One region of the Streptomyces sp. NPDC017940 genome, then DNA from elsewhere that is predicted to be linked to it. Evidence: riboswitches for the same ligand, from Rfam matches in the RefSeq annotation. Region 1 holds a riboswitch; the other holds the start of a gene.

Region 1 (5,502 bases):
CTCACGGATCAGCGTCAGATAGCCCTGCGCCTGCTCGGCGGGCGCGAAGGGGTGCAGCTGGCCGAACTCCGGCCAGGTCACGGGCTCCATCTCCGTGGTCGCGTTGAGCTTCATGGTGCAGGAGCCCAGCGGGATCATGCCGCGGTCGAGCGCGTAGTCGCGGTCGGCGAGGCGGCGCAGGTAGCGCAGCATCGCGGTCTCGGAGCGGTACTGGTGGAACACCGGGTGGGTCAGGTATTCGTCGGTGCGCAGGAGACCTGCGGGCAGCGAGTCGGCCGCCGCGGCGTCGAGCGCCTCCACGTCGGCGTCGACGCCGAACGCCGTCCAGACCGCGGCCAGCTGCGCCCGCGTCGTGGTCTCGTCGCACGCGAACGACACCTGGTCGGCGTCCACGAGGTGGAGGTTGACGCCGCCCTCTCGGGCCGCGCTCACGACGTCGGCGGCGCGCCCCGGGACCCGGACCGTCAGGGTGTCGAAGTACGCCTGGTGCACGACGTCGACGCCACCGGCCTTGAGGCCCTCGGCGAGGATCGTCGCGTACCGGTGGGTGCGCCGGGCGATTGTCCGCAGGCCCTCGGGGCCGTGGTAGACGGCGTACATGCCGGCCATGACGGCGAGCAGCACCTGCGCGGTACAGATGTTGCTGGTCGCCTTCTCGCGGCGGATGTGCTGCTCGCGGGTCTGCAACGCGAGCCGGTAGGCCTTGTTGCCGTCGGCGTCGACGGACACGCCCACGAGCCGTCCCGGCAGGCTGCGGGCGAACTTCTCGCGCACCGCCATGTAGCCGGCGTGCGGGCCGCCGAAGCCCATCGGCACGCCGAAGCGCTGGGTGGTGCCCACGGCGATGTCCGCGCCGAGCTCGCCGGGCGAGGTGAGCAGCGTGAGCGCCAGCAGATCGGCGGCCACGGAGACGACCGCCCCCAGCTCGTGCGCCCGGTCGATGAGCGGCTTGATGTCCCGTACGGCTCCGGAGGCGCCCGGGTACTGGAGGAGGACGCCCACCACACCGCGCTCGGCGACGTCGGCCGGGATCCCCTCGCCCAGGTCCGCGACGACGACCTCGACACCGGTCGGCTCGGCCCGGGTCCTGATCACGGCGACGGTCTGCGGCAGCACGTCGGCGTCGACGAGGAAGACACCGTTCTTGACCTTGCCCAGGCGCCGGGAGAGCGCCATGGCCTCGGCCGCTGCGGTGCCCTCGTCGAGCAGCGAGGCGCCGGAGGTGGGCAGCCCGGTCAGCTCGGCGACGACGGTCTGGAAGTTGAGCAGCGCCTCCAGGCGGCCCTGCGATATCTCCGGCTGGTACGGCGTGTAGGCCGTGTACCAGGCGGGGTTCTCCATCACGTTCCGCAGGATCACCGGCGGCGTGAACGTGCCGTAGTAACCGAGCCCGATCATGGAGTCGAGCACCTGGTTGCGGTCCGCGAGCGAGCGCAGCTCGGCGAGCACCTCGGCCTCGGTACGCGCGCCGGGCAGCTCCAGGGCCTCGGCGTTCTTGATCACGTCCGGTACCGCGGCTGCCGTGAGTTCGTCGAGCGAGCCGTAGCCGACCTGGGCGAGCATCTTGGCACGGGCTTCGGCGTCGGGGCCGATGTGCCGCTGCTCGAAGGGGATTCCCTGTTCGAGCTGCGAAAGCGGCGTACGAGGGGTGGCGGTCATTGCGGAGGCCTCCTGGTCTGACGCGACCTGCGAGGGGCACCACGGCGCGGGTACCCGGACGGCCTCCCCCTCTGTCATCTCAACCTGAGAGCTTCACAGCGCCGCCGCGAGGAGGCACTGCTTTCACCGTCGGTGAGGGAGGGTTTCGGACGTGCCCGCCCGACGCCCGCCCTGCTTTCCAGAGTGACCTCGTCCGTGCGGTACATGGGCCTGAGAGATTCCGGGGAGGAGTTGCTCCTTCGGCGCCTCCGGTGCTGCCACCGAAGAGCTCTCCCGCACGGGGTCAACAGCCGTCTGCCAGCCTACCAGCGAGGCCCGCGGCCGGTCCCTCGAGTGGCCGTCCGCCCCGAAGTGCTCTTTCGTAGTCATTACGAACAAAATCCGACCGTACTCCGAGCGAGGTTTGGGCCAGTACGCACGAGTATGAGCGCATTGCGAACCGTTGGAGGGACCGTGCAGACCGAAATCGATCCGCGCAACCTGATCGGCCGCAAGGCGTTCGACCGCGACGGAGCAAAGATCGGCACGATCGACGAGGTCTACCTCGACGACGCCACCGGTGCCCCGGAGTGGGCAGCCATACGAACGGGCCTGTTCAGCAGGGACGCCTTCGTGCCCCTGGAGCCCAGCGAACTGGTCAAGGACGGCACCCTGCGCATCCCCTTCGAGCGCGCCCTCATCAAGGACGCCCCCGACTTCGGCGTCGGCCGCCACCTGTCCCCCGAACAGGAACTCCAGCTCTACCGCCACTACGGCCTCGACCTGGCCCCGCCTCCTCCTCCACCGGACGTGGACTTCGGCCACACGGCGAACGCCGGCGGCTCCTGAGCGCGCTGTGCCTGGCGGGGGCGCCTACTGGGAGGCTGTGCCGCTCCGTGAGCGGCTGCGCCCGCCCCGTGAGGGATCTGTGCCGCCCCGCGAGCGGCCGTGCTGTCCCGCGAGGCACTCCCCTTCTGGACGACTCCGCTCCCTGAACGGCCCAGGCCGCCTCGTCCCGCCGGACAGGACCACCTTCCAGGCGCCTTCCAGACACCCGCGCGGTCACGAGCCACGACCGCCCGGGGTACGCGAGCCCGTACCGGACACGGGCAGCCCCGCCCCCGGACCTCCAGCCACCCCCTCCTCCCGACCGGAGGCCACGACGAGCGGGAGCGGATCCGACGGTTCCAGTTCCGGGTCGTCCGTGCGGAACGTACGCACCCGCCCCGGCACCGACTGCGGTGTCTCGAACCGCACCGTCACCCGCCCCAGGCCACTCCCCTGGACCCACCCGGCCCCGTGCACGGCATGCCGTACGTCGTGTCCCGAGGGCCACCGGCGCTCCGCGGGAGGCACCGGCTCGACCCCGCCGGACTCGGCCGGGCCCGGCTCGACCCCGCCGACGCTCCCGCCCCCCTCGGCGAGCAGCCCGCCGCCGTCCCCCTGCGCGGCCCCGGAGTCACCGTCCACCCCGGCGGCCTCCGCGGCCTCCGCCTCCGCCTTCGCCTGGGCCTGTGCGAACAGGTCCTCCTGTGTGTAGTCGGCGAGCCCGCTGACGCCGACGCCGAGCAGCCGCACACCCCCCGTGGTGTCCACGGACTCGAGGAGCCGCGCGGCGGCCTCCCGCACCACTCCGGGATCGTCCGTGGGTCCCCGCAGCGTCTCGGACCGCGTCAGCGTCGAGAAGTCGAACCGCCGGACCTTCAGCACGATCGTCCGCCCGGAGTGCCCCGCGGCCCGCAACCGCTGCACACACCGTTCGGCCAGGCGGGCCACCTCCGTGCGCACCCGCACCCGGTCGTGGATGTCCACGTCGTACGTGTCCTCGACGCTGACCGACTTGGTGTCCCGCTCGGCCACCACGGGCCGCTCGTCGCGTGCCAGCGCCATCGCGTACAGCGCACCGCCGTGCGCCTTGCCCAAGAGCCGCACCAGCTCGTCCTCGCCCGCCTCTGCCAGCTCCCCGACGGTCGTGATCCCGGCTCTTCGCAGATGGTCCCCGGTCGCGGGACCGACACCCGGCAGGATCCGCACGGACATGGGCTCGAGCAGCTCTTGCTCCGTCCCGGCAGGTATGAGCACCAGGCCGTCCGGCTTGGCCTGCTCGGAGCCGATCTTCGCCAGCATCTTGCACACGGCGAGCCCCACCGAACCGGTCAGACCCGTCACCCGCAGGATGTCCGCCCGCAGCCGCTCCCCCACGGCCCGCGCCGACGCCTCGTCCGAGGCCACACCGCCCGCCTCCAGGTCCACGAAGGCCTCGTCCAGGCTCAGCGGCTCCACGAGCGGCGACAGCTCCCGCAGCAACCGCATGACCTGCTCGCTGATGTCGCGGTAGAACGAGAACCGCGGCACGAGATACGCGGCGTTCGGAGCGAGCCGGCGCGCCTGCCCCATGGGCATCGCCGAGTGCACCCCGAACCGGCGCGCCTCGTAGGAGGCGGTGGCGACGACTCCGCGCGGGCCGAGACCGCCCACGACGACGGCCTTGCCGCGCAGGCTCGGCTTGGCCGCCTGCTCGGCGGACGCGTAAAAGGCATCCATGTCGAGATGCAGAATCGTCGGCGCGCTTCTCACATCTCCGATGCTGCCCTACGCCACTGACAATCCCGGTGCTCCACCGGTACCGGTTCACCGACGCCACGCCAGTACACCGACCACCGGTGCACCCGCACCCGTACACCGGCACCGGGCGGCCCGCCCTCGACCGGCCCGGCGGACCGCCTCGGACGGCCCGGTGAGCGAACCGCCTGAGACGGCCCGGCGAGCGAACCATCTCAGACCGCCCGGTGAGCGAACCGCCTCAGACCGCCCGGTTCCGCCGTCTGGCGAGCTCGTCCGCGGGATGGTGCCCCACCAGGGTCTCCCCCGTGTCGACCCGCTCCCCGTGCAGCTGCGAGAGCGCGGCCTCCACATCGCGCCACACCACACCCACGGCGATCCCGAAGACACCCTGCCCGCCCTGGAGGAGGTCGTGGACCTCGCTCGGCGACGTGCACTCGTAGACCGTCGCGCCGTCGCTCATCAGCGTGGTGCGCTCCAGGTCGCGGAAGCCGCTGTCCCGCAGGTGCTGCACCGTGGTGCGGATGTTCTGGAGCGAGACACCGGTGTCGAGGAACCGTTTCACGATCTTCAGGACGACCACGTCGCGGAAGCTGTAGAGCCGCTGTGTCCCGGATCCGCCCGCCGCGCGCACGCTGGGCTCGACGAGCCCGGTCCGCGCCCAGTAGTCCAACTGGCGGTAGGTGATGCCCGCGGCGGCACACGCCGTGGGACCTCGATAACCGACCTGCTCCCGCTCGGGGTCCACAGCCTGACTTTCCGTTCCGGAGGTGCCCTCGGGCACTGCCACCGGGCGCTTCGGAGAGTGCTCGACCGAACCGCTGTGCAGCGGATACGGACCACCTACCGCTGTGCCGTCGCCGCTGCTACTCACGCCGACCTCCGTCCTTGACCTGCCCCCTCGAAGGTAGGCAGTCACCAGGGGCTCGTCAACGAACGCCACACTCGGCACGCCGAGTGATAATCACCCTACGAGTGGTTTCCCGTCATGTGCCGCGGGGAAAGGCTAGCCGAATGCTCCGGCAGCGGCCTCCTGAGAGGGGCCGACCGGGCGACGGACGGCGGCGGCACTCGGGCCCGGACCCGCCGTCCGGCCGCGGCTCACTGACTGTTGGTGCCGAAGTCCTCGGGCGAGATCTGGTCGAGGAACTCGCGGAACTTCTCCACCTCGTCCTCCTGCTCGTCCGGAATGGCGATGCCCGCGTCGTCGAGGACACCGTCGCTCCCGAAGATGGGCGTCCCGGTGCGCAGCGCCAGCGCTATGGCGTCCGAGGGACGCGCGCTGACCTCGACACCGCTCGC
Region 2 (5,502 bases), on a different contig from region 1:
GCCTTGATCGGGGCTTGTGCTGGTGGGTGTCGTGCCGCCGCTCCTCGGGGACGTCTTCCACCCACCCGCCCGCCACCGCCTGCTTCGGCGCGCCGGGCCGGGAACCCCGCGCGCCGTGGACGCCCGCCCCGCCGCGCCGGGCAGTGAACGCCCGCGCGTCCGCCGCCCTCCGCCCCGCCGTCAGTGGGACGTGTAGAACGGGCGTACGCGTTCCCGCAGCCAGTCCGCCACCGGGTCCTGGGCCGCGTCCAGCAGGACGAGGTTGACCGGCCAGGGGAGGGGGAAGCGGCCGAGGGCTCGGCCGAGGGCCCGCATGGGGAGGTCGCGGGCGTCGCCGTCCCAGGAGGCCAGTTCGACGCCCACGAAGAGGGTCGGGTCCTCGGTCTCGACGGCGGCGAGGCAGCGGCGGGCGGTGCGCACCACGCCGGCGGTCCGGAACTCGTCGGCCGCGGCGGCCAGGAAGTCGACCGGGTCCTCCTTCCAGTCCGGCTCGAACAGGCGCACGCGGCCCCCGCTCGCCGGTCCGTCGAGCTCCGTGCGCCCCACCCTGCACAGGGCCGCGACGGCGGGCGGCGGCAGCGGCACGGTGACGGTCCCCTCCGGGTTCAGGGCGATGCCGAGCTGCGGCGGCAGACCGCGGGCGAACTCCACGGCGGGCGCCACGGTGCAGGGCATCCGGCCGCCCGTGGCCTGCTGGAACTGCTGCTCGGAGGTGAAGACGGGGACGTAGGCCTGGCCTTCGACGTCGAGGGTGGGCAGGTCCAGGGTCCCGCTGTCCGGGCCGCCGCCGCTCGGCAGCGGGATCCAGACCCGGCTGCGGCCCAGGGTCTCGACGATGCGGGCCCCCACCGCGTCGGACGGCGGCGCGCCGAGCGAGGCGGCGAGCACCTCCTCGAGCTCGTTGGCCGGCCACCCCCCGTACGGGTGCGCGTGCGCCTGCCCGTACGGGGGCGGGTACGTGTGCGCCTGCGCCTGTGCCTGTACCTGTGCCGGGATGTGGCCCTGGAGGTCCGCCGCGTGGCCCGGGTGGCCCGGGTGGCCCGGGTGGCCTGGGTGAACCGGGTGGCCCGTTTGACCCGGGTGACCCGGGTGACCCGGGTGATCCGTGTGACCCGGATGGTCCGAGTGGTCCGGGTGACCCGGGTGGCCCGGAAAGTCCGGATGGTTCATGTGCCTCGACCCCTGCTCTGCCGTGCTCCTGCTGCCGGTGCCCGACCCTAACGCCGGGGCGGGGGCCGGTGGCGCCGGGTCCTTCGACCCCGCAGCCGCTCACGCACGAAGCCGCACACGCCACGAAGCCGCGCACGTACGAAGCCGGGCACCCCGAAGCCGCGCACGCCCCAAGCCGCTCACGCCCCGAAACGGCTCACGGCGAAGCCACTCACGTCCCGAAACCGCTCACGCCAAAGTCACTCACGCCCCAAAACGCTCACCCCGAACCCACTCAAGCCCCGAACCCGATCTCCCCCAGCGCCCCGGCCGCCTCCCGGTCGAGCAGCACCGCCGACCCGCAGCCCCGCGGCAGCTCGCCGCGCTCCACGGCCCGTACGAGGCGGCCGACCGTTCTGCGGTGTCGCGCGAAGGCGTACCGCGACACCCCGCGGCCGCGCGCCCGCTGCCCCGCGACGGCGGTCTCGACGGGCACGTCGAGCAGGAGCAGACGCAGGGTCGTCCCGCGCCGGGCCGCCGCCCGGGCCAGCCAGCGCCGCACCCAGGGCTGGGTGCCGCAGTCGTGCACGACGACGCCCTCGCCCGCGCGCAGGGCCCGGCGCAGACCGGCGTAGTGCGCGACGCGCACGAAGGGGCGGTAGAGGGCGTAGGGCAGCAGCCGCGGCATGCGGGCCGCCCAGCGGTCCCGCGTGTCCTGGGAGTCCACGCGCGGCCCCGCCACCGTGCGCCGCATCAGCGTGGACTTGCCGCTGCCCGGGAGCCCGGAGACCACCACGACGTCCGCCGCGCCGAAGACGAGCCGCCGGGGCCCCGCGGCGGCGCCGCGGCCCCTGAGGTCGCGCACGACCGGCCGCGGGAAGTACCCGAGGCTCTCGCGCACCGGCACCGCGGCCTGCGGCGGCAGCACGCCGACGCCGCCCGGTAGCGCCACACCCGTGGCCGCCTCACAAGCACTGCTCCTGCGCACCGTGATCCGCCTCCCCATGCTGGTCACGTCACTCATCCCCAGTACTTCTCCGTCGAGTGTAAAGAGAAGGTAATGCCACACAAGAGCGCCAAGGGCCCTGAAGCCCCCGAAACCAGCGCACTCAGGTTGCGGCTGTTGCGAAGAGGGGGCGCGTGCAATGATGTGCGCGCCAACTCCATACCGGCCGCTTGAATCCGCGCGGGAGAGTTCCCGGGGACACGAACGTTCCCCCCGGGACGCCGAAGGAGCAAGTTCCTCCCTTGAATCTCTCAGGCCCCGTACCGCGCGGGCGAGGCACATCTGAAAAGCGGGCCACCACCGGTCACAGGGGCGGCTCCACCCAAGGTGCAAGTCATGTCCCGTCGCACGTACGGGCGTGGTGAACCTCTCAGGTCCGATGACAGATGGGGAGGATGGACCTCGCCCGTCATGCCCCGGGAGCCCGTTCTGATGAGCAATACACCACCGCGCCACACCGCCCTGGACACCCTGCACCGGTCGCTGGGTGCGACCATGACCGACTTCGCGGGCTGGGACATGCCGCTGCGGTACGCCAGCGAGCGCGACGAGCACAACGCCGTCCGCACGCGGGCCGGCCTCTTCGACCTCTCCCACATGGGCGAGATCACCGTCACCGGACCCGAAGCCGTGGACCTGCTGAACTACGCGCTCGTCGGCAACATCGGCTCCGTCGGCACCGGCCGCGCCCGCTACACCATGATCTGTCGGGCGGACGGCGGCATCCTCGACGACCTGATCGTCTACCGCCTCGGGGACCAGGAGTACATGGTCGTCGCCAACGCCGGGAACGCCCAGGTCGTCCTGGACGCGCTGACCGAGCGGGCGGCGGGCTTCGAGGCCGGGGTCCGCGACGACCGCGAGGCCTACGCCCTGCTCGCCGTCCAGGGACCCGAGTCCCCCGGAATCCTGAAGTCGGTCACCGACGCCGACCTCGATGGACTGAAGTACTACGCGGGCCTGCCCGGCACCGTCGCGGGCGTCCCGGCCCTGATCGCCCGCACGGGTTACACCGGCGAGGACGGCTTCGAGCTGTTCGTGGCCCCCGAGCACGCCGAGCAGCTGTGGCGGGCCCTGACGGAGGCGGGCGCCCCGGCGGGCCTGGTCCCCTGCGGACTGTCCTGCCGCGACACCCTGCGCCTGGAGGCGGGCATGCCGCTGTACGGGCACGAGCTGACGACGGCCCTGACGCCGTTCGACGCCGGTCTCGGGCGGGTCGTCAAGTTTGACAAGACGAGCCACGCGGATGACTTCGTGGGCGGCGAGGCGCTGCGGGGCGCCGCCGAGCGCGCCGAGGCCGCTCCCCCGCGCAAGCTCGTCGGCCTGATCGCCGAGGGCCGCCGGGTCCCGCGCGCGGGCATGAGCGTGGTCGCGGGCGGCGAGGTCGTCGGCGAGGTCACCTCGGGCGCGCCGTCCCCGACGCTCGGCAAGCCGATCGCGATGGCCTACGTGGACGTGGCGCACGCCGCTCCCGGCACGGCGGGCGTGGGCGTGGACATCCGCGGCACGCACGAGCCGTACGAAGTCGTCGCGCTGCCGTTCTACAAGCGCCAGAAGTGACACGCGGGCCCAGGAAGTGACCCGCGCGGGCGTCGGAAGTGACGTACGCCCGTCCCAGTCCGCAAGACCCACGTTCCCCAGCACACGTCCGCGTACAGGAGAATTCAGGCCATGAGCAACCCCCAGCAGCTGCGTTACAGCAAGGAGCACGAGTGGCTGTCGGCCACCGAGGACGGTGTGGCGAGCGTCGGCATCACCGAGCACGCCGCCAACGCGCTCGGTGACGTCGTCTTCGCCCAGCTCCCGGCCGTCGGCGACACCGTGACCGCGGGCGAGTCCTGCGGCGAGCTGGAGTCGACCAAGTCGGTCAGCGATCTGTACGCCCCGGTCACCGGCGAGGTCGTCGAGGCCAACCAGGACGTCGTGGACGACCCGTCCCTGGTGAACTCGGCCCCCTTCGAGGGCGGCTGGCTGTTCAAGGTGCGCATCTCGGACGAGCCCGACGACCTGATGTCCGCCGATGAGTACACCGCCTTCACCGCCGGCTGAGCCAACCGTCAAGGATCTCCCATGTCGCTTCTGAACACCCCCCTTCACGAGCTCGACCCGGATGTCGCCGCCGCCGTCGACGCCGAGCTGAACCGCCAGCAGTCCACCCTCGAGATGATCGCCTCGGAGAACTTCGCCCCGGTCGCCGTCATGGAGGCGCAGGGCTCGGTCCTCACCAACAAGTACGCCGAGGGCTACCCCGGCCGCCGCTACTACGGCGGCTGCGAGCACGTCGACGTGGTCGAGCAGATCGCGATCGACCGCGTCAAGGAGCTCTTCGGCGCCGAGCACGCCAACGTGCAGCCGCACTCCGGCGCGCAGGCCAACGCGGCCGCGATGTTCGCGCTGCTCAAGCCGGGCGACACGATCATGGGTCTGAACCTCGCGCACGGCGGGCACCTGACCCACGGCATGAAGATCAACTTCTCCGGCAAGCTCTACAACGTGGTCGCCTACCACGTGGACGACGAGACCGGTCAGGTCGACATGGCCGAGGTCGAGCGCCTGGCCAAGGAGGCCAAGCCGAAGCTGATCGTCGCGGGCTGGTCGGCGTACCCGCGCCGGCTGGACTTCGCCGCCTTCCGCCGCGTCGCGGACGAGGTCGGCGCGTACCTGATGGTGGACATGGCGCACTTCGCGGGCCTCGTGGCCGCGGGCCTGCACCCCTCCCCCGTCCCGCACGCGCACGTGGTCACCACCACCACGCACAAGACCCTCGGCGGCCCCCGCGGCGGCGTCATCCTGTCCACGCAGGAGCTCGCCAAGAAGATCAACTCCGCGGTCTTCCCCGGTCAGCAGGGTGGCCCGCTGGAGCACGTGATCGCGGCCAAGGCCGTCTCCTTCAAGGTCGCCGCCTCCGACGACTTCAAGGAGCGCCAGCAGCGCACCCTCGACGGCGCCCGCATCCTGGCCGAGCGCCTGGTCCAGGACGACGTCACCGAGCACGGTGTCTCCGTGCTGTCGGGCGGCACCGACGTGCACCTGGTCCTCGTCGACCTGCGCAACAGCGAGCTGGACGGCCAGCAGGCCGAGGACCGGCTGCACGAGGTCGGCATCACCGTCAACCGCAACGCGGTCCCGAACGACCCGCGGCCCCCGATGGTCACCTCCGGCCTGCGCATCGGCACCCCGGCCCTCGCCACCCGCGGCTTCACCGCAGAGGACTTCCGCGAGGTCGCCGACGTCATCGCCGAGGCGCTCAAGCCGGGCTTCGACGCCGACGCCCTCAGGACCCGGGTGTCCGCTCTGGCGGCGAAGCACCCGCTGTACCCCGGCCTGAAGTAGTTTCGTACGCTTTA

The links. A riboswitch is a leader RNA that binds a small molecule or an ion and turns the genes downstream of it on or off. The one in region 1 is predicted to bind glycine.
Region 2: it holds a riboswitch for glycine, as region 1 does, so the genes downstream of both, gcvT (glycine cleavage system aminomethyltransferase GcvT) here and gcvP (aminomethyl-transferring glycine dehydrogenase) in region 1, are expected to answer to the same signal.

What each region holds. Positions count from the first base shown of each region.
Region 1 covers NZ_JBIRHJ010000015.1:7,864-13,365, reverse strand. The annotation lists gene gcvP (aminomethyl-transferring glycine dehydrogenase) at 1-1,659, opposite strand, end outside; glycine riboswitch at 1,848-1,945, opposite strand; gene ACH4DX_RS33630 (PRC-barrel domain-containing protein) at 2,113-2,487, shown strand; gene ACH4DX_RS33625 (DNA polymerase IV) at 2,701-4,215, opposite strand; gene ACH4DX_RS33620 (MerR family transcriptional regulator) at 4,442-5,074, opposite strand; gene ACH4DX_RS33615 (bifunctional nuclease family protein) at 5,302-5,502, opposite strand, start outside.
Region 2 covers NZ_JBIRHJ010000010.1:150,843-156,344, forward strand. The annotation lists gene ACH4DX_RS31375 (enhanced serine sensitivity protein SseB) at 181-888, opposite strand; gene ACH4DX_RS31380 (AAA family ATPase) at 1,445-2,173, opposite strand; glycine riboswitch at 2,327-2,431, shown strand; gene gcvT (glycine cleavage system aminomethyltransferase GcvT) at 2,588-3,715, shown strand; gene gcvH (glycine cleavage system protein GcvH) at 3,827-4,204, shown strand; gene glyA (serine hydroxymethyltransferase) at 4,226-5,488, shown strand.